Regions from separate parts of the Chryseobacterium sp. BIGb0232 genome, predicted to be linked through region 2. Evidence: riboswitches for the same ligand, from Rfam matches in the RefSeq annotation. Region 2 holds a riboswitch; the other holds the start of a gene.
The links. Region 2 has a riboswitch for cobalamin ahead of M2372_RS03690 (acyl-CoA thioesterase). Riboswitches for the same ligand answer to the same signal wherever they lie in the genome.

Region 1 (16,817 bases), on a different contig from region 2:
CCATATCTGCCATGCCCATAATCGATATGCAGGTTTCCTTTTTCTATGCTTACACTCAGTTCAGGGGCAAAATATACACCACCATCCTCATTTTCAGATGAAAAGCAATTGTAGTTTTTGGAGGCTAACTCATAGTAATTACCTTTATTCAAGAGTACAATAATCCCTCTTCGGTTTCGGTCTAATTCACCACGGTTTTCATCCTTTATAACTCTACTTTTGTCTGTGCCTTTGATGATGAGTACGATGTCTTCTAACCCGTCTTTGTTCAGATCTCCTTTTATTTCGTTCCAGCCTTCAGCAGAAATTCCGCCTTCATATTTGTTGATGACATATCCTTTTGGTATAAAGTCATTTGGATTTTTCTTTCCTTCAGTATTTTGAGAGGAATGATCTACAGTAATGTTATTCTGTTGTTCTTTTTGAACTTCTGTACTTTGGGTTTCTACTGATTTTTGCTTTTCATTTTTACAGGATTGTAACGCAAAAGTAAAGGCAAGAAATATGACTACTCTTTTCATGGTTTTATGTTGTTCCAGTAGGATCATTTATTTATTAACGAATATAAATAATTTTTACAGTTTTATAAAACTTTCTATTATGGTATAAGTGGTTCCCTCCTATTTTTATTCTGTATCTCTTTAAGAAGCAATTGTTTCTCTGCTCCACTCAGATTACTGCTGTTTCCATCTAACGCGTATTGGTCCTGCTTACACCACTCTATCATCCGGATTATCCCACTTTTGGTTTTGTATTTCTAATCAATACTTATTTCAAAAGTATCATCATTCCTAATTAGTATTTCGGGTTTATCAAGCTGGGCTATAATATTCTCTTTTTCCTTATGATAATCCTGAATGAAAACTTCCCGAAGTTTGGGTAGTTTATTAAGGGGTCTGAGGTTCGAAATGTCACCTAGATAGAATGCTAATTGTTCCAGATTCTTAAGATTTTCTATACCTTCGAGACTTTTAATGCCATTATTTTCCAGATTAAGTTTTTTTAAACTGGTAAGATTTTTCAATTTGGAGAAATCAGAAACACCACACTCAGTAAGATCTAATTCTTCAAGACTTGGCAGATTTTCAAAAGAAACAATGTCGTCAAAATTAATATAATCAAATACAATAGTTTTTAACTTTTCTAATCCGTTAATGGCTATTTTTTGATTAGACCATAGATTGAGTTCAAGCTTTTCAAGGTTTGGAAATTTTTCCAGTGAAGATACTTCGTAATTTTCTGGAACATGCAAGTCCAATATCTTTACTTGCTCCAGTTTAGGGAATTTATTGATAATTTCTTCTTTTACTACCAATTTCTCAAGTAAAGGTAAAGTGGTCAATTCTTGCAGATCACCATCATTATCCAACTCAAGCATTTTTAAAGATTTCAGATGGCTTATTCCTTTAAAATAGATATCATCATTTGAATCGAGGTGCAATTTTTCCACATTTTTTAATTGCTGTAAGTCCAGTATTATTGGTCTTTTAATTTTCTGCTTTAGTCCAAAAATATTCAGATACAGATCTTTGAGGGATTCAATAGAAAGGATGTCCTGTGCGAGCTCAATAGAATCTACATCAATCCAAAGCTTTTCCAACGCATTAAAATGCTTCAACTGATCCAGGTTTAGGATGATCTCTTTTTCATAAATATTAATTTTTTTTAAATGCCCTTTCAGTGGCAGAAGTTTTTTAAGATGTATATATTTTGGTTCGTTGTAATCGGCTGATAATGTGATTTCTTCCAGTTTCGTAAAATATTTGAATGCTTTCTGATTTTTAACTTTTGTGCTGCTAAAGTTAACCTCTTGAATTTTTGGAGCTACTAACACATAATCTTTCAGATCTATTGAACATTTATTAAAATCTAAATGATCTAATATCGGAAAGTCCTTTAAAATATGGGTATTCATAAGATGATAACCATTTACCAAAAGGTCTCGTACAAATGGAGCGATTGATACCAGCATTTCTGTATTAAAATCAGGGGTTATCCAATTTTTATTCGCCCAATAATCCATCATATGTTCTGGTGCTATCATCACAAATTCTAATTCAAATTGTTTCCCATCATAATCCGGTATACTGAGGTCATTAACTTGTAAAGGAGGATGTACATAGAGCCTTTCCAGAGAGGAAAATTGGTGAATATTTTTTAAACTTTCTACTTCGCAATTGTTTAACTTTATAGAATCTAAGCTGTTAGAAATGGGCAGAAAGGGATCAAAATCCTTTATGTACATATTTTTAAAATGTATCACAGTCCCTCTTTTATCTATTTTTCCATGATACTGAATATCATTTTCCTGTTCAATAATGTTGGAATTATCAATGGTGAGATAATATAAATCTGGAAAAAGATTTAATTCACTTATATTGTGGACGGTACAGTTAATAAACTTAACGTATTCAAGATGGTTAGAAATAGGTAAGAAAAATCCGGGATGCGGAACAGTCATATTTTCCAGGTTCAAGAATTGAAAATTATAACGTGTTTCCTCAACCTTTGCTGCTTCAGGATTAAAAGTTCCTTCACTGGGAACTGTACATTTATTCAGGGTAAGAGAATATAGTTTTATTTTGTGTAAATCCTGTATGTCATCAATCGAACATTCTATTAATGTCAGGTATTTAAGTGTTTCAAAGATAGGTTCGAGAACTGAGAAATTTTCAAAATGCAGGTTTGAAAGACATAATTTATTCATACCAGAAGAATGAGAGTTTCCACTCATCTCAGTATTTCTCTCCGATTTTTCTAATTTGATATTGAGAGCATTCTCTAATTGACTGACAATAGTAGTAATATCACTCATTTTTTTAATTAAAGCTAACGTTGGTTTTTATAGTTTTGTTAAAAATAATTAAATATATAATAATAACAAGTTCTTATTGAAAAGAGTTAAAGAATTTTCAACATATTAAACCGAGTATCAGATAAGTGAATTTGATAAAGAAAACCTATCATAACAATTAAGCCCCAAAATCTATGATTCTGGGGCTTAATCTATAAAATTAGGTATTGGACAAACTTATCGTAAAAGAAAATAGTCTATTTCTTAACTATTTTAGTGAAAACTGTATTGCCTTTTAGTAGATAATTTCCTGATGGATATTCTGTTAGGTCGACACGGTTACTTCCTTTACTTAAAGTCATATTTTTAATGAGCTTACCTGTGATGTCATATAAATAAACATTTTCGTTAGCTGCAGACTCCACAGTGATCACTCCTGTTGTTGGATTTGGATAAGCTGGGGTCTTAGCTTGTTTTACTGTTTCAGCAGTTGCTAAGGTTGAATTGCAGCTGGCATTATAAGCATCTCCATTAATATTAAAACCTTTGTTTACCAATTGAGCTCTTGCCATAATGGCTTGTGGTGTAGAATAAGTTAATCCTGCTGCTTCTATAACTCCAATTGCGGATCCTAAGTTTGATAATGTAGGATTATTGCTGAGAGCAATTAGAAATTTATTATAATTAATACATGATAAACCAGAATTATTAAATCCGAAATATACATAGGCTGAAGGAACATTTTGAAAGCTGATATTCCAGGCAGAAATATCCTGATTAAAAAGCGTAGCACCATTAAACATCATAAAACCATAAGCACCTCCAACTTTACTAACATCCCAGTTTCCAATAGGCTGATTAAATGACGAAGCATCGGTAAACATCTGGTCAAAATTTACTACTTTACTGGTGTTCCAATTATTAAGAGGCTGATTAAAGGATTTAGCATTAGAGAACATATAACGGAAATTCGTCGCATTGCTTGTATTCCATGAATTTAATGGCTGGTTGAACGCTACCGCATCCTGGAACATTGAAATGAAATTGGTTCCGGACGAGGTATTCCAGGCAGAAATATTTTGATTAAAAGCTGAAGCTGAAGAAAACATATCCCGAAAATCGGTTACTTTCGCTGTATTCCAGGTTCCAATATTCTGGTTAAACAATTTGGCCTTGTTAAACATACCATTCATATTCGTAATGGTGCTTGTGTTCCAGTTAGAAAATGAATCATTTCCAATCAGAGAAGGACAATTAGAGAACATTTGTGATACATTGTTTATTTGGCTTAAATTAGGTGTATCTGTAGCCGTTACGTTAAGATTCTGACAATATGCAAAGCCCTGAGTAAATTGCTGAAGCCAAAGTATATCTCCCCATTGACTCACTTCAAAGAGTTCCGGATTTCCGGTGGTATTCATATAAGCACTGCCTTTAAATCCATAAAATAATCCATTACCGTTGGATACTTTCACTTTGTAGGTTGCCTGGATTGGATTGGTATGTAAAGAAGTACCAAAAGAAATAGTCGTAAAAGTACTGGTATTAGAGGTTACAGAAAGAATTCCATTATGCTGAGGATATCCTACTTCTTCCCAGCTAATCGTGTAGTTGGTTCCTGTCCCGCCAAAAGAGATTGCATTATCGATGGTACCAGTGATATTAGGTTTCCACACCGTAATAAATTCATTCTGTGCATAAGAAATGAAAAATAGAAAAAGAAAAATGATTACTAGTTGTTTTTTGAACATAATTTAAAATAATAATTTTAGGTTAATAGTTTGATTTAATAAGATGATGACTTCCCGGGGTTCTTGATCTTATCTCTAATACAAAGATATAGATTCATAGCGACAGAACTTGTCGTATTAAATTTTATAATACATTTTTTTTTACTTTTTTAATAAAAAAATACATTTTATTTAATTGATAATCAGCATAGTGTGGGTTTTAAATATTGTTGTTATAATTAAACAAAAAAAATGTCAATTTTCATACAGTTTCGTCCAAGTTTAAGATATCCCTGATAAAATGTATATTGTACTCTCCTATTCTTATTTCTGTATTATAGATTATGCTGTTAGAAAAATTATTCAAGGAATTTAATGTAGATGTCAATACATTCAATTCAGCTGATTCTAAACGATTTGACCAATATTTTGAAAGAATTTTGGTTAAAAAGAACACATTCCTTATCAAAGAAGGCGAATTGGAGAAATACAGTTATTTCATTTTCAGTGGAATAGCCCGTTGCTGGACTTTAAATCATAAAGGGGAAGAGCAGACTTTCTGGTTTTGCAAGGAAGGTTCATTCTCTTTATCCAATATCTCCTTTACCCTACAGGAAAAGTCAACTTTTAATGTCCAGGCCCTAGCAGACTGTGAAATGTACAGAATAGATCAGGATCAGGCAGTCAAACTATACGAAGCAATTCCTGGGTTGAAAGAAGTTTTTGATGATCTGACTGCCAGATTGCTGAACAGACTTTTAATCCGGAATATCAACCTGATTAAATTCTCTCCGGAACAGTATTATTTACAAATGATGGCAGAATATGGCAATACTTTCAATTCTATTCCATTAAAGGATATTGCATCGTATCTGGGAATTACCCCTCAGGCGCTCAGCAGAATACGGAAACGGATTTTTTAACCCAGGTTCAGTGTTTCAAATATAGAAAATACGATTTTTGCTACTCAAAATTTACAATTATGATTAGAGAAATAAGCAAGACTGATTATCCTCAGTTAATGAAAATATGGAAAAGTTCCGTACTCAATACCCACGATTTTCTGAAAGAAGAGGATTTTAATTATTATAAAAAAGAAATTCCCGGCTATTTTGAACATGTTACCTTGCTAGGTTTTGAAGAAGGTGGTACTTTAACCGGGTTTATGGGAATTGCTAATGGAAATCTTGAAATGCTGTTCATTCATAACGATTACCGAGGGAAAGGAATTGGTAAAAAACTGATTCAGTACGGAATTGATCATTTAAAAGTGACCAAAGTAGATGTCAATGAACAAAATGAACAGGCTGTTGGTTTCTATCAACATATAGGATTCCAGGTGCTGGAAAGGTCCGAATTAGATAGTCAGGGTAAAGAATATCCTATTTTACACATGGGATTATAACTTTATATAGCTAAAAAGCATCCGATTGGATGCTTTTTATGATACAAATACTTTGTTTTTCTGCGTATTACTATACAATAAATAATGATGCAATAGCCTGCGCATCACTTCCACTCAAAATTTCATCATAGGCTGCAGATCCGGCAGGGGCTCCAAATAGAGTTCCCGTATTGTATCCTGCCTGATTTACATTATCTTCTCCTGCATATACAGGATCAGTTGCTGAAGGCATATTTCCTCCATTGGCAAGCTCAATCCAGCCTTTATTGGCTCTCATTCTTCTTACCTGTGAGGCATGCCTGGCTTCCACAGAATGAATCTGTAATGCAGCCTGAAGGACAGCCTTATTTGACATAACATTTCCAGCCTGCCCTTTATAGGCTCTTACTCCTGTATCCTCAAAAGCCTGTGCCAGAATGAGAAATTGGTTGTAATCGGTAAAAGGGGAAAAGTTTCCACTTGCTGTAAAATCAAAGGTTGGTTTTGCACCCGGAGTTGTTCCCAAAGAAGTAAGCGTACTCTTCAAAAAGGTAACATGAGCTGATTCATGTTTGGAAATCTGCATAAAAACCGGTCTGTCAGAGTTCGGAATCAGACCTGCTGTGGAAAGCCCTAAAGCATAATATTCATTTTCCAGGTATTCAAGAACCAAAGCGAGTTGTAAAGCATCTGTTAAAGTACTTTTAAGGGCGGTCCCTGTCATTGCTGTATGGGTTGTTTCTGCTTTTGCAGGAGTAGTCATTAGTGCACCAAGTCCAAAGGGAACAGCTGCTACAGCTGCTTTTTTTCCAAATAGGGATAGATTTGTAATGGTTTCTAACCGGGAAGCTTCCGTTGTGAAAAATTTATCATTAGAAAGCTTGTCTAATAGTCTAAGAATGTTCATAATACAAGTTTTTGAAGATGAATAATTTAATTAATACCTCTTTCTTTCCATGTAAAGCGGTTTTTGATAAATCCTCCTGCTGCGGCTACGATATCCTTCGGCTCTTTAGCAAGATCAAGACCATTAGCATCTATCACATCATCCCCTGAAAAGTCAGCAGATCCCGGATTGATAAGGTTTCTGATAGCAGAGGCATGTCTGGCTTCTACGGAAACTATTTTTCCTGCAATAACAAGATAAGCCGCATTGGTAATATATTTCCCGGCACCATTATAGGCTGCCACGCCAGTATCTTCCAGTGCTTTTGCAGTTGCCAGTACAGAATTCCTGTCATTAAAATTTACATTGGGATATTGAAAATCAAGTTTCGGAAGTACGTTTTGAGTGACACCAGTGATAGCTGCTTTAAAAAAATCCCTATGGATTACCTCATGATGGTAAAGATCTGTGAAAATCTCTTTTTCAATACTGGAAATCCCAGTGTAAAAGTTATTCACCACTTTGGTATAAAAGTCAGCCTCAAGCTGCTCAAGAGCATAAGCATAATTTAATACGCCTACATCTCCGGCTCCTAAATCAAAAACCGGGCTGTTATCCATCATTTGAAAATCATCATCATCATTACAGCCAATCATAGTGAGCCCTGCAAGTGCCAGACCTACACCACTCAGTTTTAAAAAGTTTCTTCTGCCTGTATCCAGAGTTACCCCTTGATTAGAAACATGAATCGTTTTTTTCATAATATTAATTTTTGAAGTGTTTGATAATGGTAAAAAGAAAAAACAGCACACTAATATGCTGTTTAGATTCTACATTTTTACGGCATCAAAACCGTATCTATAACATGAATAACCCCATTAGACTGATTTACATCTGCAATGGTCACTTTGGCATTGTTTCCTTTCGCATCTTTTATATAAAGATCTTTTCCTTTTGTCCAGAAAGTAAGTTCTTCGCCCTGTACTGTTTTCATCATGCTTTTGCCGTTTCCTGCTTTTACAGCAGCCCAGATTTCTTTAGCGTTGTATCTTCCTGGTAACACATGATATGTCAATATACTTGTAAGCATTGCCTTATTTTCAGGCTTTACAAGAGTTTCTACTGTTCCTTTCGGAAGTTTTGCAAATGCTGCATCAGTAGGAGCCAATACAGTAAAAGGCCCTTTTCCTTCAAGTGTTTCTACCAATCCTGCAGCTTTTACCGCTGCAACTAAAGTTTTATGATCTTTAGAATTTACGGCATTTTCAATAATGTTTTTGGAAGGGTACATCGGCGCTCCTCCTACCATTACTGTTTTTTCTTTCGTCATTTGTGCAGTTACCTTTCCACTGAAAGCAAATGATAAAGCTATCATTGCTAAAACTGTGATTTTTGTTCGTGTGTTCATTGTAATATTTTTTTAAATTAATTATAGTTAATTTGTGCTTTTAATGTCATTTACGAGGTTGGTTTTATTTTAGATTGAAAAAAAATGAAATTTTATTTAACTTACTGTAAATTAGTGTGTTATTTTTTTATAGGAATAAAATCAAGACAGATTGAGTTCATGCAGAATCGTTTTCCTGTCGGTTTTGGGCCATCCTCGAAGATATGTCCCAAATGAGAACCACATCTTCCACACAGAACTTCTGTTCGAATCATATGGTAAGAAGTATCTTTTCTGTAGATAACACTGTTTTTACGAATAGGCTGATAAAATGAAGGCCAGCCACAAGTGGTCGCAAACTTTGAAGTGGAAAGAAACAATGGATTTCCACATACGGCACAATAATAAGTTCCCTTTTCATCAAGCTCATAATATTTTCCTGTAAATGCCGTTTCTGTAGCTCCTTCTCTGGCAACCTCATAGAGTTCGGGTTTTAAAATCTTTTTCCATTCAGAATTACTTACTTTCAACAGGTTTACGGCGGTATGGGAGTAATAAGGATTTTTGATTTTAAAATGATCTGCCTGTGCCTTATAGGTTTCTGTTGATAGGGCAATACAACAGATCAATACTGTTTTTGATATTAAGCTCTTCATATTTAATATTTTTTAAATATTTTCTTGAAACTATATACGACGTAAAAGATCTTTCGGATTTTATTGGGTATTTGTTTTATTTTATTACATTTGGATAGAAAAATAATTGCTATTAAAACAACCTATTCTGAGGAAGAACTTATCGTTTTATTAAAAGAAAAAAACGAAAATGGTTTTCATTATCTGTATGACCACTATTCAGGTGCGTTGTATGGAATTGTTCTTCGTATTGTTCAGTCTAAAGAATACACTGAAGAAGTTATTCAGGATGTTTTTGTTAAAATTTGGAATTCTATTCATCAATATGATGCTTCTAAAGGAAGGTTCTATACCTGGATGATTAATATTGCCCGAAATACAGCAATTGATTATTTAAAATCTAAAGGATTCCAGAACGAGCTTAAAAACCAATCACTTCCCGATTTCGTATATAACACTACAGAGCTATCAACGACCAATAACTCATCAGATTATATTGGATTTAACAATGTGCTTGAGAATCTGGAAGTGGACAAACAAGAACTTATTAATCTTGCTTATTATCAGGGATATACCCAACATGAAATATCCGAGAAACTGAAGATACCGCTGGGAACGGTAAAAACGAAGATGCGGAATGCATTGATGAAATTAAAAGATTTGCTAAAAGATTATCAATAAATTAAATTGAACACAAAAGAATACATATCATCCGGAATTATAGAATCTTATATTCTTGGCCATGCTTCTCCAGAGGAAGCAGGGATTTTGGAGTGTGTGATGAAGAATAATGCTGAAGTAAAGGCTGCTTTTGAAGAGGCACAAATAACTTTGGAACATCTTGCTACGGCTCAGGCTGTAACACCTCCAAGTGATCTGAAATCTAAAATCTGGAATAAAATTCAAAAGGAACAGTCTCCTGTTGAGGAAGCGAAACCTTCTCTTTCTACAGAGATTCAGGAAATTAATGATGACAGAGATATCAAAAATCCGGAACAGATACAGGGAAAAAGAAATTGGAAAGCTCTTGCTGTTGCAGCATCTGTTTTATTCCTTATAAGTATAGCCGGGAATCTGGTTTGGATGAATAACCAGTCTACAACAAAACAGGAAATGACAAAACTGGCAGCAGAAAAACAATCTCAGGATGCTGCCATGGAAAAGATGGATAGAAAACTGGATATGTTTTCCAACCCGGACATGCAGATGGTGATGTTAAAAGGAGTGGAAAAGCACCAGGAAGCCAAAGCAATGGTTTTCTGGGATAGAATAACAAAAAAAGTATACCTTAATGGTGAGCATCTCCCTAAAGCTCCAACAGGAATGCAGTATCAGCTTTGGGCTCTTGAAGATGGGAAACCGGTAAATGCAGGAATGTATACTGAAGATAAAGACAGTAAAACGGCTTTGGCTACTATTTCAAAAGCGCAGGCGTTTGCTATTACTCTTGAAAAACAAGGCGGAAGCCCCGTTCCTACTATGGAAAACATGTATGTAATGGGAGGAATTTAAATGTAATCATAGATTGAAATTGTGAATGTTTTCAGTCTCAAAATAATTAAAAAAATAAAAGCATCCAACTTGGATGCTTTTTGGTTGATATAAGGTTGAAAATAGTTAAGATGCATATTCTACAGAAGCCTCTTTAGCAGCTGCAACCATAGCAATTAAGGCTTTTTCTGTTTCTTCCCAATGTCTGGTTTTCAAACCACAGTCCGGATTGACCCAAAGCTGGTTTGAAGGAATTACATCCTGAGCTTTTTTCAGCAGTTCAGTCATTTCCTCCTTGGAAGGAACTCTCGGTGAATGAATATCATACACACCAGGGCCAATTTCATTAGGATATTTGAAGTCTGCAAAAGCGTGTAAAAGTTCCATTTGAGACCTTGAGCATTCTATTGTAATCACATCAGCATCCATATCTGCAATATTCTTAATGATATCATTAAATTCCGAATAGCACATATGCGTATGGATCTGGGTAGCATCTTCTACTCCACTTGCTGAGATTTTAAACGCTTCTACAGCCCATTTCAGGTAATTTTGCCAGTCTGTTTTTCTCAATGGAAGACCTTCACGGATAGCCGGTTCATCAATCTGAATAATTCTGATCCCTGCCTTTTCCAGATCCTGAACTTCATCACGGATCGCCAGGGCAATCTGTTTACAGGTTTCGGAACGAGGCTGATCGTCACGTACAAATGACCATTGTAAGATGGTTACAGGTCCTGTCAGCATCCCTTTTACCCATTGATCCGTTTGAGACTGAGCATATTGAGACCAGTAAACGGTCATAGGTTCAGGTCTGGAGACATCTCCAAAAATGATTGGTGGCTTTACACAACGGCTTCCATAGCTCTGTACCCAACCGTTTTTAGTAAAAGTAAATCCCTGTAATTGCTCTCCGAAATATTCCACCATATCATTACGTTCATACTCACCATGAACAAGAACATCAATTCCGATGCTTTCCTGCCAACGAATCGTTCTTTGGGTTTCCTCTTTTAATAAAGTATCATATTGCTCGGCAGTCAGTTCTCCCTTTTTGAATTTTGCTCTCCAGCTTCTTACTTCAGCAGTCTGTGGAAATGACCCAATGGTTGTTGTAGGAAATAAAGGAAGCTGTAATGCCTTTTGTTGTGCCTCTTTACGGACACTGAATGAATTTTTCCTTTGCGAATCTGCCTCTGTAACAGAATGTGCTCTTAGTTTTACATTTTCATTATGAATCAGTAAAGATGTTTTTCTGTCTGAAGCGGCTTTTTTATTGTTTTCAAAATCCAGAAGAATATTATGATCAGAAGTTTCCGAAGCCAGCTCTTTAAGGATTACCACTTCTTTTACTTTTTGTTTGGCAAAAGCCAGCCAGTTTTTGATTTCAGATTGAAGACCGGTTTCAAAATCTAAATCACATGGTGAATGCAGCAGAGAACATGAAGGAGCGATAAAAACTCTTTCAGATCCTAATTTTTCAACTGCTTTTTTGATGATAGATAAAGATTTTTCATAATCATTTTTCCAGATGTTTCTGCCATCTACCACTCCAAGAGATAAGCTTAGGCTTTCTGGAATAGAATCAAGTGCATCTTCAAGCTGCTCAGGGTTTCTTACCAGATCAATATGCAGTACATTCACAGGAAGTGAGGCTGCAAGAGACAGATTGTTTTTTAATCCTTCAAAATATGTCGTTACAATGAATGTAAGTTTTGGAAACTGTCTTCTAAGCTCAGCATACACAAAAGTATAGGCTTCTTTTGCCTTTTCAGTAAGGTCTAAGGCTAAGAAAGGTTCATCAAACTGAATCCATTCAGCACCCTGGCTTTGTAACTTTGATAAGATCTCAATATAAACTGGAAGAAGATTATGGGCAAGATCCAGCTTATCAAATCCTTCTTCTTTTTCCTTTCCTAAAAGTAAATAAGAAACCAAACCGATAATTACAGGTTTTGCATTGATCCCTGCCTGTTTTGCACCGGCAAATTCATTGAAAACCTTATCTGAGGTAAGTTTAAACTGCTGATTTTTATAAAATTCAGGGACTATATAATGATAATTGGTATCAAACCACTTCGTCATTTCCATCGCAGTGATATCCAATCCGTCTTTCTGATATCCTCTTGCCATGGCAAAGTAAAGATCCAGTTCCGAATTGTTCTTTTTAAGAGCTACCTCATGATAACGTATTGGAATAGCTCCTACCACAAGGCTCATGTCCAGCACCTGGTCGTAGTAGGAAAAATCATTACAAGGGATAAGATCGATTCCTGCTTCTTTCTGAAGGTTCCAGTTTTGACTGCAGATGGTTCTTCCTACGGTAAGAAGTTCTTCCAAAACGATTTTACCTGACCAATACTGTTCGCAGGCTTTTTTTAGTTCTCTTTTGCTACCAATACGCGGATAGCCCAAAATGTGAGTTTGCATTTTTACAAATTTTAAATTAAACTTATTTTAAATGCTCTTTGAATGCTTCGGAATGCTGTTCGGGATAGAAATTTTTGAAATCAGGTGATATAAGCAGTTGGTACAGTTTCACCCGGAGATAAAACGTACTGCAATAGATCATCTGTATGACTCAAAAGCTTCAGACCGCGAAAGCATTGTCCATTCAGTAAAGGCAGGTCTCCTGACTTGTAACAGTTTCTGTCATCCTTCCCGCTTTTGGCAGTGGATATCTAAGGACAGAAACCTTTGATGTGTTACTTACAGTTGCGCGACAGCTCGTGATTCTCACACGATTCCCTATTAATCTACCTTAAGTAAAACCTTTCCTGTTTGATGAAGATTGTAAAGAACTGATCTTTTAACAAAATTAGCTTTGGTAAAAGATTTTAATTTTGTATAAAATTAATAATACAGAATAAATAATCAATAAAGCATTTGATATTTGATAAATTAAGCTTTTTAAATGTATTTTTAGAGAATATAATTCTGTACATTTGGGTGATTTTAAAATATAAAAGAATAATATTCTGTGGAACAACTTGATGATAAGGACATAAAACTGCTGAAACTGCTTCAGAACAACGCAAAATTGACCGTTAAAGAACTTGCTAAGGAAATTAATCTGTCACCTTCTCCTGTTTTTGAGAGGGTAAAAAGACTGGAACAGGAAGGCTTTGTAAAAAGATATGCAGCAGTTCTGGATGCAGAAAAGCTTAACCGCGGATTTACAGTATTCTGCCAGATTAAATTGAAAATTCATGACCGCTCTGTGGGCTATGATTTTGTAAAAGAAATCCTGGAAATTGAAGAAGTGGCAGAATGTTACAATATTTCCGGAGATTTTGATTTCCTGTTGAAAGTTCAGGTTCGCGATATGAAACATTATCAGGATTTTGTATTTAATAAGCTTGGTTCTGTAGACTCTATAGGAAGTACACACAGTACCTTTGTAATGGCTGAAGTAAAAAATAATCAGGGCTTGACTTTATAAAATGACTGTTTTATTTATCTAAAACTTAACAGGCTTTAAAAACCTGTCAGAGTGTAATATATTTAGTATCATACTCAGAATAAAAAAATAAAAAAGCCGCTCTATTTTTAGAGCGGCTATACTTTTTTAATTTTTAATGGAGTTGCTGATTAGCAAGTAGAACCACACTCTAATAATTTGATGTGGATTACACCATTAACTACACACTGTGTTTGGCATAAAGCATTTCCTACAACAGTACCTACACCGCCGATAACTCCACCTACTGTAGAACCTACTCCGGTAACAACGCCACCTACGATAGTACCTACTCCTCCAAGAACGCCACCAACAACGCCTCCTAGACCTCCTAGTAAACCTCCGATTGGATCAAGTAATCCTTCTCCTGAAATTGATTTTAGTTCGTTTCTGTCTAGTTTTTTGAAATTTTTCATGATTAAAATTTTATATGATTAATACATCACAAATATATGATAATTAATAATAAACTCATATTATTTTGAATAAAATAATTAAACAATTTTATTATTTAATATTTTATTAATATAAACGAAAAATATTGTGTATATCATTTTTGTTTGTATCTGATTGATTCACTAAATTTTAAAAAACATATTTCAAATTTTAAATGTTGGAGTTAATATTTTCAATGTAAATTAACTTTTTAATGGTTAATATTTAATGTTTGTTAAAATGAGGTTTTAAAGGTAAAAACAGAGGCTACAACTGTAAAAAACAGGTGTTTTATTAGCTGATTTTTCTTGCTTTAGTTAAGAAGTGATAAAATTCTCTAAATTTTATGGTAAATGCTGTTCTGATTATTGACCACAGGGCGTAAAATTTGTATTTTTGTGGACATACTTCTATCAATGTCAATTTTTTCAAATAATATACGCTCTTTGAGAGCCAAGAGAAAGCTTTCTCAACAAAACGTAGCTGATGACCTTACGATCTCCCGGGTGAGATATTCTAAATACGAAAACGGAATTTCAGAACCTCCTATGGAGCTTCTTATTAAGATAGCCAAATATTTTCATGTCAGTATAGATCTGTTGCTGTCCGTAGACCTTCAGAAATATTCAACGGAAGATATGCTGAAGCTTCCGGATAACAGAATTGTTCTTCCTGTAGCTGTGGATGATCTTGGAAATGATACCATAGAAATCATTCCTCAGAAAGCTTCTATGGGATATCTGGAGGGATATAGTGATGTGGGATATATTGAAAGTCTTCAGCGTATTGCCCTTCCCTTTTTAAACAATGGAAAATACAGAGCATTTCCGGCAGATGGAGATTCTATGCCTCCATTCAGAAGTGGTTCATACATTGTAGGAAAGTATGTAGAGGGAATCGATGAGCTTAAACCTGGTAAGACTTATGTTTTCATTACCCAGAATGATGGGATTACGTATAAACGTTTTAAGGAGAATAAAGGAAATGCCATTTGTGTAACTGCTGATAACTCTTTCTATGAACCATACGATATTCCGTTTGAAGATATTGTAGAGATCTGGCAGTATGCTTCAGGAATTTTTCCGGAAGATTTTGAGCCCGGAGATTATGAAAGCTATAATTTCAAGGAAATGTTCAGGGAATTGAGACAGGATATCAAAGAATTGGATAAAAAAGTGTCTACACGCCGCAGAAAGTCTTCTCAATAAACGGGGTAATAATTTCGTACAAAATAAACAGGCTCTTCAAATCATTTTGGAGAGCCTGTTTTAAAACCAAATAAAAATATAAATATGATATGAAAATTTTAAATTTATAAAGGAACTGCGTTCAGCATTAGATGATGCAGATCCGTATTTTTAATGTAAGGCTGTAAAAGCTGGCTTCCAGGTCCAAAGGTCGCTACTTCTACATAGTCTCCTGAGTGGTCCATACTGATCCAGCCTACAGAATTCCGACTTTTCTGAATTTCTGAATACAGTTTGAACGGTAGTTTTTTATAATTATAAAGCCCTTCTTCTTTTTCAAGCCCATTGTAAAAACTTTGCAAATGTTTGGCTTCATCATTACTTAAAACAAGCTTATTAGCTTCAAATATCCAGTCTTTGATATCTTTAGCAGAATGATCTTTATGAATTTTATTCAGAATGTATTCATTGGTATATTGATAGTTTGAAATACTATTGAAATTTTTAGTGGTATCAGTGCCATAAATGGTTCCGGGATTGGCATTCCCATGATCTGTAGTGATAATCACTAAGGTATTTCCATCTTTTTCAGCAAAATCCATCACGGTTTTCACAGCTTCGTCAAATGCCAGCTGATCATGAATCAATGCGGCTATATCATTGGCATGAGCAGCCCAGTCTACTTTCCCACCTTCTATCTGAAGAACAAAGCCTCCCGGATGTTCTTTCATCTGATCAATTGCTGCTGCTGTCATTTCTGCTAAACTGGGAGTTTTCCCAAATTCAGAAAGATTAGCTTTGTCAATGCTGTAGGGTAAAGCTCCTGTATTGAAGATTCCTAGTATCTTCTCTTCTTTTTTTATTGTTTTCAGATCTGTATGATTTTTCAGAATCTGATAATTCTTTTTTTTATAGACAGAATAAAGATCTTTCTGATCCTCTCTTTTTGAGGGATTGAAAAACTCATCCCCTCCTCCCATCAGAACATCTATTTCCAGTTCTGCATACATTTCGGCAATCTGAGGTTCTGCATTTCTTTTGGCGGAATTGATACAGAATCCCGCAGGAGTAGCATGAGTAACTGTAACAGTAGTAACGCAACCAACTTTTTTCCCTGCTTTTTTATATTTCTGCCATATGGGAATATGTTTTTCTCCATTAGCACCGATATTTAATACCCCGTTTTGTACTCTTATTCCTCCTCCAAAAGCTGAACTTGCAGCAGCAGAATCTGTTACAATCGAATTGGCAGAGGCTGTATCCATTAAGGCTCTTGAAACTTTCTTCTCACGATATAAACTGAGCCAATGGCTTTCTTTGCCTAAAATATTTCTGGAATACAAATCTGCCATAGAAAGAGTTCCCAAGCTCATTCCATCACTGATCATGAATATTATATTCTTTGCTTTTCCGGTCCCGGATGGTTCA
Region 2 (16,817 bases):
GATTCAAGCGATAAATCATCAAACACTGATAGTGAATATTCTCCTCTAAATGATTCGAAGGATAAAAAAGGTAAAGAAAATATTCCGCCGAGCCCGCTTATCATCATTGCATTTTTAGCTGCTATTGCAGGAATTGTCATTCACCTGATCAAAAGTATTAAGAAAAAGTATATTTATCATATTTCCATTTCTCTGGTTGGGCTGATCTCTTTATTGGCCTTCTATCTGACTTTCCAGTCCAAGATGGAGGGATTGGGAAACAACCAAATAGGAATGGGATTGGGAGGTGAAATGACCATTAGTTATGGTTTTGGAACAGCTTTTTATATATGTGGAGCATTATTCCTGTTCCTGATGTTATTTTTCGGAGTCTTTTCATATTACCTGAAAAATGATCCGAAAGCTATTTATGATTCATCTAATCAAAGATCAGACTCTTAATACTGATTTGTAGATGAAAAACTATTCTAATATGGACAAGATATATCGATCATTATTTTTAATTGGAATTTTCAGTATTTCACCTTTTATGAGTGCACAGCAGAAAACACCCAATCCGGCACAAAAATTCAGTACGATAAAAATTGATGATATTTCAAAGGAAAACCTAATTATACCTACTTATGAGACCCTGGCTTCCTATGCCAAAAAAAAGCAGCCAGTCAATGGGACATTTTACAAAGTAGGACATGATAAAGACAACAATAAACATATTGCTGAGCTGAGAGACAAATCTGACAACCCTATTCCATTAACGACTTATGAATTCAAGGACGGAATAATCAGCCTTATTCTGACTGGTAAAAAAGATACACAGAAGTATTATACAAGAACAACTGAAAATACAGGATATACCCAGCAATTCTCTGACTCATTTAAGACCCAAGTTGACTTCTACAAAAATGGTTCAATTCATACCATAAAACATTTTGGATACGGAGTAAAAGCTTCCGGTTATCCGCGAGGAATATGGTACGCTTATTCTGAAGATGGTACATTACAACAGAAAATAGACCATGACTCTCATTTCAGGATGACTTTTTATGATCTTCTGACTATAGCGGATTCATATGGATCTCCCTTTATAGGTATTGATAGAGCTTTTAATGACATTCATTCCTATTGGTATATTTCACTTTCTCCACATCCAGAAGATAGAACGACAAAAGAGAGAACCCTATTGGTAGACGATAAAACAGGGCAAATAATATACCGTATCGTCGATGGACAAAAAAAATATTTGAAAACCAAAGCCTATGATAAACTAAATCTCAGTAAAGAATCTCTGGAATGGTTACAGGAGAATGACAAGTATTATATTCCTGATGATGAATTTTATAAATTATTCAGAGGATATTGATAATTTCAGTAAATACCTTTTTATTTTACCCATCCAAAAAGCATTTAATTTATATATTTGGGAATCTAAAATTTGTTAAGATGATTTCAGTAAACAAAGCATTGTACCTGTCTGCTTTCAGTATTTTTTCTTTAGCCTTCGTTAAAGGGCAAAACAAAGTTCCTTTTGGTGTTGTAAAAGCTGAAGAAGGCTACGCCAATGTACGTGTACATAAGGATAACTATAGGAAAATTGTAGATAAGATCCGTATGCGCAAAGGGGATGTTTTTGTTTATGTAAAGCCGGCTCCTGGAGAAACGGAATGGATCTGGATCAAATATCCTGAAAAGCAGGACGAAGATAAGCCTTTTGTACGCTATGAAACTCTTGATAAAGAAGGAATGGTAAATAAAGAGCGCATTGCTTTTATCGATCAGCTTCCTGCTTATACTCCGTCCAAATCTAAAAACGGAAGATCTCTAATCTTCACAGACAATTCTGATCCTAAAATTCCTACTGCTCAAAGAAGCAAAGTCGTCATTGATGTTTACCCATCCAATGCCGGTTACCGTAAAAAGGAAAAGGATGCTGAAGGAAAACTTCTTACTATTGATAAAGTAAAACCTTGGGGTATCGGAAATGATCTGCCTGAAGGGATGACGGAAATCAAATCGATCAGACTTCAGCAGCCCGGAAGAGGGTCTGTTTTCGTGAGAGAAGCTATCAAAAATATGTTCCAGCCTACTATGGATTTTAACAATGTAGGGGTAACTTCACTGGACAATGATAACATTTTCCTTTATATGATCAATGGTTCGGGAGAATACAGGTATACCACTCTGTGGACCATTAAAAAGGGAAGAGTAATCAGCCAGATTATTTATCATAATCCGGAATAAATTCATTAATTTTGCAGCCGAAAAAGTTTTAACGCTTATTCATCATAGAAACTGGTTCTGCATCACCGCAGATTAAAAGGGAACCGTGTGAAAATCACGGACTGTCGCGCAACTGTAAGTAACTGAAATCTTTATTAAAAGATCCACTGTGCGAGGCATGGGAAGGAGATAAAGATGTTACAAGTCAGGAGACCTGCCGCTTTCTTAAACAAGAAACTTTCGCGATCTGAAGTTTTATTGATCTGATGGATTATTTCAGGGATTTCCAAAGTTCCTGTCATTATTCTGTTGTTTTGATACTATTTCATTTCGCTTTAATTAATAATGAAATATGACTACAGAAGAAAGAATTGAAGCTGCCGAAACCAGAATCTTTAAAGCGGTTTTCCCTAACACAACCAATCATTATGATACCCTTTTCGGAGGTACTGCCATGCAGCTTATGGATGAAGTAGCCTTTATTGCAGCGACTCGTTTCGCAAGAAAAAGAGTGGTAACAGTAAGCAGTGATAAAATCGATTTTAAAAAACCTATTCCTGCAGGAACGATTGTAGAGCTTATCGGAAAAGTTTCATATGTTGGAAAAACCAGTATGAAAGTAAGTGTGGAAATCTATACAGAGCAGATGTATTCTTATGAAAGAGAAAAAGCAATTGTAGGTGACTTCACCTTTGTAGCAATTGATGAATTCAAGAAACCAATCCAGATACTATAAATAAAAATTTTCGGGCGGCCTTTGGCCGCCCGAAAATTTTATGATATTTATTTTACTCTAAATTCAGAATAAAACATTTCTGTTTTTTTGATATCAGAAAGGCCAAACAAGTGACTTTTATTAATTACAGGAATAACTTCCAGCCTCCATGTTCCCAACTGACCATCCTTATCAAACTCAGATTATTTTAAGACCTTTTCTGTTTCCAGACCTCTGCTCAACAACATTTCAAAAGCCTCTCCCATTTCGTCTGACGCTCTGGTAATAGCATTTTCAAGCATATTTCTGATCTGTTTTTCAGTCACTCCAGCTTCTGTCCAGCTTTTCCCGGAAGTATAGGAATTAAGAATAAAAGGCATAATTCTGTCGATAGAACATGCAAAAATAGCATCTGGAGTTGCTTCTTCCTCAAACTCAAGCCATAGATTAAAGAATTCTGTTCTTAAAGGTTCATCCAGAATTCCGAAGATCTTCTGTGCGGAAATCTTTTCTCTTTCAAACTTCCCCACCATTGCTGCCTCATCAAAAAGGAAAGTATCACCTGCCTCAATCTCTACAAGATCATGAATCGAAAGCATTCTTATAACTCTTAACAAATCAATATCTGTGCGGTTTTTTGCATACGGATAAAGGATTTGGGCAAGAATAATAATCTGCCATGAATGCTCTGCTGTATTCTCTCTTCTGGAATCGTCTGCATTATAATTTCTTCGCTGTACATTTTTCAGGGCATCTACTGCCAGGATAAAATCAATTTCTTTCTGGATCTTCATCTTACTTATCTTTATTATATTGTTCTGATGTATATACCTTGGTTTTGGTTACCCATTTATTGTTTACTTTTTCTTTCGTGATCACTTTTACATGGTCTTCACTAGTCATATCCACTTCTTTTTCAAAAACTCTATCCAGTCCTTTATTCGGAATTATGGCATATTCTGTAGTGAAAATATCACAACATCCCGATTTTCCGGAAGTGATAAGACGTTTGCGTTTGGAATCAACATCAAAAATATCAAACCCATTCGATGCCAGATCCGTAAGCTCTTTACTTTTTACAAAACTCATTCTTGTACTGTTGAAAACGTATACATCATATGAAGCACTGTGATAGTTCCCCATATTTCCGTTCCTTATAGCTATATCTTCGGTACCATCAAAATTAAAATCATCTATGATAAGCGATCTCTGTTCATCGGTCAGCGTCATCATTTTTCCGGGCCTCGGTTTTTGATCCGGCTTTAAGTCTATTACCAGGTCATCAGATACAAAAGTCTGGACCTTGGTATTGTTGTTATTAAACAGATCTACTGTACTTTTGCCTTTACAACTACCTTCAAAACAGTTTTCAGAATGAATGACAGCACTATAATTTTTTGATATATTTTTGACTTCAAGCTGGTATTGCCCAAAACATAAAGGTCCTAATAATATAAAAGCGGATAAACTCCTGTAATAATTCAAAATATTCATGTTCATAGTAATATAGGTTCAAATGTTTTTTAAAAACGTCCAAACAAAAATACGAATCATTACTCCGATTTCAAAACCCAAACGTATTTACATGAGTGACAAAACTTGAAAAGATAACAGTCAGTTCTGTTATTTTGAATTTTGGATATTTTGTACACAAAAATTATCCAAATACTTCACTAATTATTTGGATCACTATACATAAAACACATTTTTACCACAGGTAAAAAACCAGGTATATAAACTATCAGTAAAAACGGTTTTCATCCTCTATATTTTTCCAAAATTCATCAAAATCTTAAACTTTTCAAAAGACTTTTTTCTCAAAATAAGATTTTCAAAAATATGAATTAAAAATTATAACACTGATTATTAGTTAATTAAATGTTTTATTTTAAAAATTTCACTACTTTGTATTGCATAATACCATTTTATTTACATATCTTTGTAATGTAAAATTAGAATAGGCTCAACTAGCTAGGAGCATTTTTCTAAAAATATAACCTAATTAACAAACTTATACAAGATGAATACTGAAAATACCAAAGCGCAAATGCGAAAAGGAATTCTGGAATTCTGTATTCTAAGTCTCATTAATAATCGCGAAATGTATGTTTCCGATCTTATAGATGAGCTGAAAAAAGGAAAACTGGATGTAGTGGAAGGTACCCTCTACCCTCTTCTTACAAGACTTAAAAACGGAGAGTTTCTCTCTTACAGATGGGAAGAATCTACAGGCGGGCCACCCCGAAAATATTATCAGATCACGGAAAAAGGAAAACTTTTCCTGAATGAACTTCTAAATACGTGGAATGAGCTTACAGCCTCAGTAAACCAAATCACACAACAACATTAAAAAACAAAGCTATGAACAAGACACTCTCAATAGGACTCGCAGGTTTTTCTTTTACGATAGAAGAACACGCATATATAAAGCTCAGCGATTACCTGAACGCTCTGAGAAGCTCACTGGATGCTTCCGAAGCAGATGAGGTAATGCATGACATAGAAATAAGAATGGTGGAGATCTTCAGAGATTCTCTGGGAAAACGTGAAGTGATCAACGATACAGATGTAGAAAAAGTAATCGCACAGATCGGAACCCCTGAAAAAATCGAAGAACAGGAAGAGGCTTATTTTTCTGAAAAAAATACAACTAAAAATACCAATACAGGAACTAATTACTCAGATAAGAAACAATTGTTCCGTGATCCTGAAAAACAAAAAGTAGCAGGTGTTTGTGCTGGTTTAGCTCAGTATGTAGGAATGGATATTACGGCTATGAGAGCGATTTGGCTGGGGGTTTTCGTCTTAGGAATCTTCACTGCAGCAATCTCCTCTTCATTAATAGGTCTTCTTTATGTAATTCTTTGGGCCGTACTTCCAAAGGCTGAAACTGCAGCAGATTTCCTGAAAATGCAGGGAAAGCCTATGAACTTCGACAATCTTAAGAATGAGTCTAACAAATTGGTACAGTTTGCCAATGAATCCACTCAGAGAGTCGGAGAAATCTACAACGAAAACAAGCCTTACATCAACAATGCAGGAAGTGGAGCATGGAATATAATCAAATATATTGTAGGAGGAATCTTCGTATTGATGGCGGTAGGAAGTATTATCGGAGTATTTGTGTTATTTGGTCTTTTCGGAATGGATACAGATTTTCCCGGGGCTAATCAGATCAGATTTTATATGGATGATCAGGGACTTGATAAAGTATTGGCAGCCATAATGGTAATCGGAAGCTTAATCCCTGCTATTCTGTTCAGTTTATTAAGCATCAAGATCTTTTCTCCAAAAACAAAGTTGAGAAACATCGGATGGGTAATAGGAGGTTTATTCCTTCTTCTAATAGGACTGGGAACTTACTTTGGAATCAGTATGGCTAAGAAAAATCTGATCTACAAAGGAAGTAAAGAAGATACTGAAAATGTAGCGATCAATACAACTTCTGATACGATATATGTAGACATGAAACAGGTAAGTATTCCACAGAACTACAAAGCGTATGATGATGATATTTATTCGGATAAGAAAAATGTGTATGAAGAAGATTATGTTTCTGTAGAAGTTACAAGAAAGCCGGATATCAAAACACCATACCTTATTATCAAAAAAGAAGGAAACGGATATAACTTCCCTATCCAGCTTACCGTTCCTGTAGAAGTAATTAATAATAAAGTAATGCTTCCTAACTTCGTAAAGTATCCTTATGATCACAGATTCAGAGATTACAGAGTGAACTATGAACTTGTAGTACCACAGAAAATGCGGGTAATCTCAATGAACAAAAACAGAATCAATATAGATGGAGATCTGGATGGTGATGGTATTAATGATGATGATCAGAACAGAGATGAAGACGAAAACGGAATCAGAATTGAAAAGAATAAAATCACAGTAAACGGTTCCAGCATAGAATATAACTCTGATGACAAGGACAGCATTATCATCAATGGTAAAAAGGTTCCGAATAACCAGGCTAAGAAAGTAATTGATTCTGTAGCATCTGATATTAAAAAGATCAACAAGGATGTAGATATCAAAATCAAGGACGGAAAAAACGAAATATCCATACAAACTAAATAATTAACTACAGAGAGTGGTAGAAGGTGTGAATGGAAAGCAACCGTTTGAAATTCACACCATTCTTCTCTCAGAAAAGTGAAAAAAGCTACTATTTAGTTCTCTATGTGAAAAAATTGTTTTAATTTCGTATAGTTAAAAATTTAATAACCAACCAACACTAAAAAAACACTCTTATTATGATACAATTTGCAATGGAATTCGTAATGAAAATCGTAGATTTAATCAACGGTTTGTTTTAAGAGCAATAATATTTCAATATATTTGTAAAAGTATAACCAATTTGGTTATACTTTTTTGTTTTTAATCCAAGAATCTATGAAAAAGCTGATAGGCAAACTGATGTTAAAATTATTAGGATGGAAAGTTGTCCTGCAGGGCGATGTTAACGTCCTCAACAGATGTATCCTGGTGGTGGCACCGCACACCCATAATATGGAATACATTTTAGGAAATTTTGCCTATTGGTCCCTGAATAAACCTTTGAAAATCATCATCAAAGATGCTCACACCAAAGCCTGGTACGGAGGAATTGTAAAAGGACTGGGAGGAATTGGGATAGATAGAAGCCAAAAAAACGACCTTGTTAATTTTGTGGCCAGTCAGTTTGCTAAGGAAGATTTCAGCCTTGTGATTACCCCGGAAGGAACAAGAAGCTGGGTTCCGAAATGGAGAAAAGGATTCTACCATATGGCCATGGCAGCAAAAGTGCCTATTGTACTGGCGGCAGGAGATTTTAAAAGAAATATTGTTTACCTGGGTTATACCATTCCTTATGAAAGAATTGCATCTGTCCCATTTTCTGAAATCATGCAGGAAATTCAGGATTATTATGTAACAAACGATATTGTACCTAAAATTCCGGCCAACTGGAACCCTAATATTATGGGAACAGGCGAATAATCAATTATTATATATTAATCATCACATATCTTTATAAAAATGAAAGGTCAGACCAAAGAAGAAATACTAGCATTCATCAACAATTGGGGTGATGAAACCCTTGCAAAAGCAATGGAAATTAAATTCATCGATATAGATTTCGAAAATGAAACTCTTACTGCCACCATGCCGGTATTGCCAAGAACACACCAGCCTTTTGGAATCATGCACGGAGGAGCAAGCTGTGTATTGGCTGAAACGCTGGGTTCAAGTCTTTCTAATATTTTCATTGATGGTGACAAATACTATGGTGTAGGAACCAATATCAACTCCAATCACTTAAGAAGTAAAAAGGATGGAATTGTAACAGCCACTGCCAGATTCATCAGAAAAGGAAAAACAATGCACGTTTCTGAAATTGAAATCAAAGATGAAAAAGGAACACTTATTAACCATACTACGATGACAAATAATATCATTAATAAGTAGGTTGAATTGACAGTAAAGAATCAAAGGCTCAAATTTTTTTGAGCTTTTTTTATATTCTTACTGCAACCTTTTCATTTTTTTGCATCTTATAAGAAACCAACAACCATGAAAATTCAAATTTTAGTTTTTTTAACTGCTTTCTTATTCTGTATTTCCTGTAATAATGAAGATTCAACTCTTATAGAAAAGAAAGCATCTTATGACGTCTATCTTGGCGGGGTGGATGAATTTAAAGCCTGTTACTGGAAGAACGGGCAGCAAACCTTTGTACAGGAAGGAGAAAACCTGATGGGAACTAAAATTATTGTTGATAATAATGATGTGTATCTCTTCTGAACAAATATAGATAAGATTGACCCAAAACCTGCATGGTATTTCTGGAAAAATGGGATAAAACATACTCTGTCAGAATATTTAAATGCATCAAATGACCCAAATTTTTCCGTTGGAAATGGGATCGTTCATAACGGGAATATTTATTTTCTAGGGACTTTAACCAATCCTTCACCTACCTCTCCAGAGGACAAATACCAATATTGTTACTGGAAAAATGGCGTAAAAACAGTAATATGGCAGTGTTTAATAATGACATCTATATATCTGTTCGCAAAAACTTTAATTATTCTTCAAATCCGTCTCAATCTTATATGCTAACAAAATATACCAATAATCTGAATAATTTTATTAGCTCTGCTAAAAATATTTCTTCAGGAAATGATACCTTTGCAGAAAGGAAAATCAACTTCGGAATTTCCTATATTATTTCCGGTTAGTGATTTTCAAAATCCATTCATAACTCATGATTTATTTCAAACTTCCCTTCAATGAAGGATTGCATACTGTAGAGGAAACAAACGATAAAGATGCTGTCAATTTTTATTCTTATAACAGCCTTACCCAAATTAACTTTAATGGAAATATCATCAAAGCCGATCCAATAAAGTTTCATGATCTCTCTGTTACCAATGAATTCCTTCCTGAGGATACAACCGGTTTTACAGCAGAAACCAAAGAGGAATACTGCAATACTTTACAGCAGGTAATTGAAATCATTAAAGAAAACAATCTTCCTAAACTGGTTTATTCAAGAAGAAAAATCTTTACAGCCTTTAATACGATTGATTATAAGGCTAGTTTTGAGAATTTATGCCAATCCTACCCTAATGCCTTCAGGTATTTGTTTAATGACAGAGAAAATGCGTGGATGGGGGCCTTTTCGGAAGTATTGGGAAAATTCAACAAAGCTACACATGAGTTTGAAACTATGGCATTGGCAGGAACTCTTCCTGTTTCTGAAGAATGGACAGAAAAAGAAATTGAAGAGCAAAAACCGGTTACCTCTTACATTCAGACTATTCTTAAAAACTATTCTGATCAGGTTCAGCAATCCGAAACGTATGACCATGTTTCAGGGAATATCAAGCATCTCCGTACAGATTTTAAAACAACTATAAAACCTGATGACCTTGATAACCTGATTCAGGATCTACACCCTACTCCGGCAGTTTGTGGTATACCTAAGGATTTTTGCAATGAAAACATCAGAAAGTACGAGAAATTTCCGCGTGAATTCTATGCCGGTTATATAAAAGTGGAAACTGAAGAGAGTGTTCTTTATTTTGTAAATCTTAGATGCGCAAGGCTTTATAAAGATTCTGTACACGTTTTCGTAGGAGGTGGAATTACTGCTCAAAGTAACCCAGAAAAGGAATGGACGGAAACAGAGCTTAAGTCTGAAGCTATTTTGAAAAACCTGGTTGTCTCCTAGTAAATAGAAAGTTTGTGTTTCAATAGTAAATTTTGGCTAAAGCCAATAATGGAATTATTTCATTTACTAGGATGGGCTAAAGTCCACCTCTATTGATACTGATACCAAATGGATATGTATACGGGAATAGTTGTTTAATGACAAGATCTTTTATCTTTTATCTTTTATCTTTTATCTTTTATCTTTTATCTTTTATCTTTTATCCATAAAAAAACCTCCTTCAAAACGAAAGAGGCTATATCTATAAATATTTAATTTATTTACTTCTTTACACCGATTCGGCTCCAGGTATCCATTACAAAAAGAAGGATAAGGCCTATTGCAGCAGCAGATGCAGAAAATACAAACTTAATGTTGTCTTCATCAGCGATAAGGTCATTCTGCCAGTTGATAGCATAAAGGTTGATGGCAATGAAAACAATGAACAGTATTAAAAATACTTTATAAAACTTCTTCATAATTTTTAAAAATTAACATAATTCAGCACCAATTGGGCAAAATTTGCAGTGAATAATTTAATTGAAATCGCTAAAAGAATAATACCGAAAACTTTCTGAAGAATCATCAAAGTTGCATCTCCTATTTTCTGCTCCAGCCATTTCGCTGATTTCAGCACCAAATATACGAAAATTGTATTAAGAATAATTCCGCAGATAATATTAATATCATGAAATTCAGCTCTGAGGGATAATGCTGTTGTTAAAGTTCCGGCACCTGCAACCAATGGAAATGCGATGGGCACGATGGATGCAGCCTTTGCTTCCGTTGTTTTATTGATCTCTATACCTAAAATCATTTCAAGCGCTATGACAAAAATCACAAAAGCTCCGGCAATGGCAAATGAATTGACATCTACTCCGATCAGCTTTAGAATTTTATTCCCTACAAACAGGAAAACAATCATAATTGCTCCGGCAGTAATCGAAGCTTTTCCAGCTTCAATCTTTCCGAACTTCTGCTGAAGGCTTACTATAATAGGAACCGAGCCGATAATATCGATAACGGCAAAAAGAACCATAAAGCTGGTAACGATCTCTTTAAAAGAGAAACCATCAAAAATTTCCATCTCTTTGTAATTAAAAATTTCGCAAAAATATGAAAATAAACTGACTATTTGCTAATTTGTGAATATAAATTAACAATTGTTTTCAAAAGTTCTTCAATACCTTCTTGAGATTTCACAGGAGAATATTTCTCCATTTGAATTTTCTGCTGCAATCTTGCGTACTCTTCTGCAACTGAAGAACCTTTATGCTTTTCAAGAAAAGTCTTAAACTCAGCAACAGAGCCTTGGAAATACTGATTTCGTACTTCCTGATCCAACTCTTCCAAAGTGGTAAAGAACTTTTCATACTCACCATTATCCTTGAGGTTTTCAAGATAACCAAAATAATCATTGATGTCCGTTTTCAGCAACTCTCTGATTTCTTTTTCTGTTTCAGCCACTGAACCTAAGGGTTTTTGAGATATAGTTTCATTAACTAATGCGCGCTTTTTTTGCCAAGTTTTAAATATCAGATAGACAACAAATAAGCCTAAAAGAATAGTAATATTGGTCAAAAGAATATTCCAGTGGAATTTACTTTTTTCTTTTACTTTAAATGAGGTGGTTTTTAAGACCGGTGTATTTACCGTTTCCAGCAGATTATTGGTATATTCATTTACCTTTTCTACTGTAGAACGGGACTCCATTACCTGGTCGTGTGAAAGTGCATTTACATCTAATGTTTTCTGGCCCAAATCCACATATTCCTTATTTTCAGGATCAAAAAAGGCAAACGGCTCTGTCTTAATGGAAATGGCTCCTGATTTATTAGGAATCACTACATAGTTAGCCATGATGGTACCTTTCATCCCGGAAGCTCCAGGAGAAACCTTCGATGTGATTTTTGGTGCAAAAACTTCATAGTCTGGAGAAGCTACAATTTTAGGAAGCTCCATATCGGGTAAATTCCCTTCTCCAGTAACCTTTACAACAACATTTAGTGGTTTTTTGGCTTCGGGTTTTTCCTTAGTTGTATTATGAACGCTTACACTGAAGTTTCCTACTGCATTTTTAAAACCATCAGGTGCTCCTTCCGGAAGCTTTCTTACATTAAGCTTTATCTTATTGGAAACAATTTTATTTTTGTTTGAATAAGTACTTACTGATGCTGATACTCCAGGAACTTCAACATATCCGGCTTCATTCGGGAATACCATAAACATGGCCAGGATCTGTGATGACATATTTCCGTTACCGGAAGGATCAATCTCGGATTTAGTGAAATTGATAGGATGTACATTGATATTTTCCTGTTGCGGAAGACGGATATTTTTTACTTTTCTGAGATTATCCATATTTCTGGAATATACTTTCAGAACAGCAATAGTAGGCTGATCCTGATAGACATCCCTGTCTTCGATTTCCATATTCAGAAACACTTCATTGGAAGTATTACCTGCTAAGGATCTTTTATCAACAATATCGCGGATATTAACGTCGAAAGGCTCTGTTTTATAGATTTTGTTATTTACAGTAACCAGTACGGACCCTATTTTGATTTTACCCTTTTTCTTGGGTTCAAGGGCAATTCTGGATACTTTTTGAGTAATAAGCGTATTGGTAGCAGGATCAATTACAGTATTGGTTACAGATCCACTGCCTATAATATTAAATTTTGAAAGGTCCGGAAGCTGGAAACCTGTCTGCTGAACAAGGTCTGTTCCATTAAGTTCGAGAACAATGGTAAGGTTTACAACATCTTTTCCACCATACTCTGTTTTATCAGCATCAAGAGAAAGATTTACCTGTCCGTAAGTAATTACGGATGCCAGAGTAAGCAATATGTAAATCAATCTATACTTCATCACCAATCTTTCTCGTTGCTTTCGGGCATCGAATAAGAATTTTTGTTTAAAATTCTTCTGGCGGTTTCTTTTTCTTTTTCGTTTATTTTATCTAAGAGCTGATTTTCAAGATTTTTGGGCATTTTACCCTCATTATTCTGATTCTGCTGAGGATTGCCTTGGTCACTTTTGCCTTCGTTTTGTTGGCCATTTCCCTGATCCTGCCTTTGGTCTTTTTTATCACCCTGATCATCACCTTTGTTCTGATCGCTTCCGCCGCCACCTTTTCCAGAGTTATTCTGCTGGTTTTTATTTTGTTGCTTTTCTTTTTCTTTCAGCTTGGCAATTTCATAATTCTTACGGGTAGCCTCACTGTAAGGGTTTTGTTTAAGCGCTTTTTTATAATAATCTGCCGCTTTTTCCGGCTGATTCATCTGCATATAGGTATTTCCTAAGTTATGAAGTGCTGCAGCCTTATCAGGAAGAGTTTGGGAAAGCTGTTGTGCTTTTTCAAATTCGGACTTTGCCTCTTCATATTTTTTACTTTTATATAAAGCATTTCCCATATTATAATGAGCCGTAAAATCCTTGTCATTGGATTTCACAGCCTCCATATATTTGGAGGACGCTCCATCATAGTCTTTACCGTCAAATTTCTGATTGCCTTCATGAACCAAAGTTCTGTAGTTTTCCTGCCCAAACAAAAAGCCTGAGAATGAGAAAGCAACTATAAACGATAAAAATATGGTTTTAGTATTCATTACTTGCAAAATTATTCCTTTATATGTTAAGAAACAGAGTTTTATTTGTTAAAATTCGGTTAAAGTATCCGTAGATATTCTTCTATAAATAAAGGAAAATTATAAATTAAAATCATTTTTAGGATTAAAAATATAAATTAAAAAGAAAAACAGGATAGAGACCGCTAAGAAATATTGATAATAATGATTGGCATTCTGTGATTTCACAAGTGTTTCCGATCCTGAAGACTTCTTATTGATCGCATCAATGATCCTATCCGGAGCTTCATTAATGTTATTTCCATCAATATAGGTTCCTCCTGTAGATCCCGCCATTTTATTTAAAGCTTCGGTCTGTCTTTTAGAAATTACAGTACCTCCGTTTATGTCTGTTTTATATCCCATCAGCTGCCCATCATTGTATACCGGAACGGGAGCTCCTTCATCTGTTCCTATTCCTACAGAGGTAATAGCTATTCCTTCTTTATTGGCAAGTCTTATTGCTGCATTATCATTTCCTTCATTATCCTCACCATCACTCAGCAGTATAATTTTCCGGGATCCTTTGCTTACATTTTTAAATTTTTCAGTAGCTGCCTGTATTCCTTTCAGAAAATCTGTTCCCTGAATCTTCATAGAGGTGGTTTCAATACCACTGATATAAGTTTCTGCAGAGTTATAATCTGTTGTTAATGGCATAATGGATATTGCCTGTCCCGCAAAAATGACAATTCCGATCTTATCGTTTTTCATTTTCGACATGGTCTGTATCATCACATTTTTCGCTTCCATCAGTCTGCTTGGTTCAATATCTTCAGCATTCATGGAATTGGAAACATCCAGCATAAAGATCACATTATTTAGTTTTTGGTTGCTTTTCACTTCTTCGGAACCATTCAGAAGATCAATGATGGAAAATATCAAAAACAAAGTTCCCAACAGATATAATGCCGGGAAGAACCTTGTAAATCCCGAACTTTTTTCAAATAAATTATCATGAAACTGGCTTGCTGCAAAGATGTCTCTCTTTTTCTTTCTCCATTTCAGAAAATGAATCAAAAAGGAAGCTAACAGCGGCAGAAGCAGCAGTAAGAACAAATACCAGTAATTTCCTAAAGACCAACTCATCAGCTTAAAATTTTATAAAACATCCATCTCAATAATGCATCCAGCACCAGCATCGCCAAAGCAATCCACAAAAAGATTTTAAAATACTCTTCATAGTTGTACAGCTTTGACACTTTCACATCAGATTTTTCCAGATGATTGATCTCATCATACACTTCTTCAAGACTGCTGTTGGAAGTAGCTCTGAAATACTTTCCGCCTGTCGTTTGGGCAATTTCTCTCAATGTATTCTCATCAATCGTCACCTCAGCCTCAGTAAAGATAAGATCTCCGAAAAAATCTACCGCTGTAGGCATCAGCGCATAACCGTTTGTTCCTATCCCAATGGTATATACTTTTATGTCATTATTTTTTGCAAGTTCTGCAGCAAGCTGTGGTGGAATTGCATTTTCTATATTACTTACCCCATCAGTCATCAGAATGATCACTTTACTTTTTGCTTTACTTTTCGTTAAATGATTTACGGCAACAGAAAGGCCTTCTCCGATGGCTGTCCCGGGCTCTAAACCTGTAGAATTAAGATTTTTAATCTCATCTATCACCACCTGATGGTCTGAGGTCACAGGAACTTTGGTAAATGCTTCTGCAGCATAAGCCACCACTCCTATTCTATCATTTGGACGTTTCTGTACAAATTTAATGGCAATATCTTTAAGAGCAGTAATACGGTCAGGATTTAAATCCTTCGCCAGCATACTGAGTGAAACATCAATAGACAGCATAATATCAACTCCTTTGGTATCATCCCTGTCCTGTGAAACTGTAAAGGTTCTCGGTCTTGCCATCGCAATAATAAGTGCAGACAGAATAATATACTTGGATATTTTCAATAAGAAAAGAATTCCTTGTATTCCACCACTCATTCCCATATTTTTTATGGTAGGAACTTTTATACCTTTTCTTTTATTTTTACCCGCATCTTTTACAAAAAGAGGAATAAACAGCAAAAAAAGCAGTAAAAACCACGGACTGTAAAACTCAAAATTAAACATCCTTTCTTAAGTTTTCAAATTCTAAATCCTGGGACGACCTTTTCACAAAATCTCTGATATCTGCAAAATCTTTCTCCATTGTAATCTGATCCGGGAATGTTTTGGCAAATTTCACCAGATCCCCTCTCAGGAATACTTCTTCAATAATTTTCTCATTATCCTGAGAAATGGTATTATTCTTTTTCATCACCTCAATAAGATCATCTGTCAAAAGAACATCAGCAGGAAGGCGATATTGTTTGGTAATAAAATTTCTGGATATTTCGATAAGTTCAACATAAAAGGAACGGAAATTACCTTCTTCAATATATTTTTTCTTTTTAAGAGAATCCAGCTCCTTTAAAGTCTGATTGGTAGCCACTACCGGAGATCCTTTTGCTTTTCTGCCCCATTTTACAATCATAAAAATGGCAATAATCAAAGCAATGGCTGCCAATGCTGCCAGAATATAAAGTTTGTAAAGCTCCCAATAATCCTGAGCAGCAAGTTTTATCTCCTTATTTTTCATGATATCATTAATCTGGTCTGCTTTCTGAGCAGTATTAATGACATCTATTTCATAAGGAATGGTTTTAAGAATTTTATCTCCAACTTTAAACTCCAGTTCCGGAATAGTAAACTTTCCTTCCTCAAAAACAGCAAATTCTATTTTCCTTTCATAAAAATTAGCGTTTTGCCCAATACTGTCCTTGGTTTCTTCAAAATGAAAAGGCAGCAGTTCGTTTTTGGCCGCAGAATTTACCTGCTCATTATTTAGATTATCAATCTTTATCGTAAGATGATTGAGTTCCCCCAGAGCCAGGGTTTTCTTCTCTACATTAGAAGATAAGATCTGTGAAAACGCATTTGCACAGACTAGGAAAGATAATATTAAAAGTATTTTTCTCAATGTTAAAATAATAATAAAGGCTAACGCCTGATTTACTGCGGGCAAAACCCGATGTTATTTTTTCTGAAAATAATTATACAACAATTTT

Region 1: it holds a riboswitch for cobalamin, as region 2 does, so the genes downstream of both, metE (5-methyltetrahydropteroyltriglutamate--homocysteine S-methyltransferase) here and M2372_RS03690 (acyl-CoA thioesterase) in region 2, are expected to answer to the same signal.

The regions. Positions count from the first base shown of each region.
Region 1 covers NZ_JANUEH010000016.1:64,169-80,985, forward strand. The annotation lists gene M2372_RS24240 (hypothetical protein) at 1-521, opposite strand, end outside; gene M2372_RS24245 (leucine-rich repeat domain-containing protein) at 758-2,815, opposite strand; gene M2372_RS24250 (BspA family leucine-rich repeat surface protein) at 3,052-4,545, opposite strand; gene M2372_RS24255 (Crp/Fnr family transcriptional regulator) at 4,869-5,447, shown strand; gene M2372_RS24260 (GNAT family N-acetyltransferase) at 5,507-5,929, shown strand; gene M2372_RS24265 (ferritin-like domain-containing protein) at 6,000-6,815, opposite strand; gene M2372_RS24270 (ferritin-like domain-containing protein) at 6,842-7,555, opposite strand; gene M2372_RS24275 (fasciclin domain-containing protein) at 7,633-8,202, opposite strand; gene msrB (peptide-methionine (R)-S-oxide reductase MsrB) at 8,322-8,837, opposite strand; gene M2372_RS24285 (RNA polymerase sigma factor) at 8,928-9,497, shown strand; gene M2372_RS24290 (anti-sigma factor domain-containing protein) at 9,504-10,328, shown strand; gene metE (5-methyltetrahydropteroyltriglutamate--homocysteine S-methyltransferase) at 10,434-12,737, opposite strand; cobalamin riboswitch at 12,912-13,098, opposite strand; gene M2372_RS24300 (Lrp/AsnC family transcriptional regulator) at 13,288-13,749, shown strand; gene M2372_RS24305 (bacteriocin-like protein) at 13,899-14,183, opposite strand; gene M2372_RS24310 (LexA family transcriptional regulator) at 14,619-15,410, shown strand; gene M2372_RS24315 (alkaline phosphatase) at 15,515-16,817, opposite strand, start outside.
Region 2 covers NZ_JANUEH010000001.1:862,711-879,527, forward strand. The annotation lists gene M2372_RS03675 (hypothetical protein) at 1-441, shown strand, start outside; gene M2372_RS03680 (hypothetical protein) at 473-1,360, shown strand; gene M2372_RS03685 (hypothetical protein) at 1,441-2,238, shown strand; cobalamin riboswitch at 2,274-2,454, shown strand; gene M2372_RS03690 (acyl-CoA thioesterase) at 2,570-2,953, shown strand; gene M2372_RS03695 (HD family hydrolase) at 3,136-3,726, opposite strand; gene M2372_RS03700 (XAC2610-related protein) at 3,728-4,432, opposite strand; gene M2372_RS03705 (PadR family transcriptional regulator) at 4,953-5,282, shown strand; gene M2372_RS03710 (PspC domain-containing protein) at 5,294-7,015, shown strand; gene M2372_RS03715 (1-acyl-sn-glycerol-3-phosphate acyltransferase) at 7,331-7,915, shown strand; gene M2372_RS03720 (PaaI family thioesterase) at 7,955-8,383, shown strand; gene M2372_RS03725 (hypothetical protein) at 8,489-8,719, shown strand; gene M2372_RS03730 (hypothetical protein) at 8,953-9,156, shown strand; gene M2372_RS03735 (chorismate-binding protein) at 9,183-10,151, shown strand; gene M2372_RS03740 (hypothetical protein) at 10,412-10,609, opposite strand; gene M2372_RS03745 (MarC family protein) at 10,615-11,217, opposite strand; gene M2372_RS03750 (BatD family protein) at 11,262-13,001, opposite strand; gene M2372_RS03755 (tetratricopeptide repeat protein) at 13,001-13,741, opposite strand; gene M2372_RS03760 (VWA domain-containing protein) at 13,841-14,848, opposite strand; gene M2372_RS03765 (VWA domain-containing protein) at 14,848-15,840, opposite strand; gene M2372_RS03770 (BatD family protein) at 15,833-16,729, opposite strand; gene M2372_RS03775 (DUF58 domain-containing protein) at 16,784-16,817, opposite strand, start outside.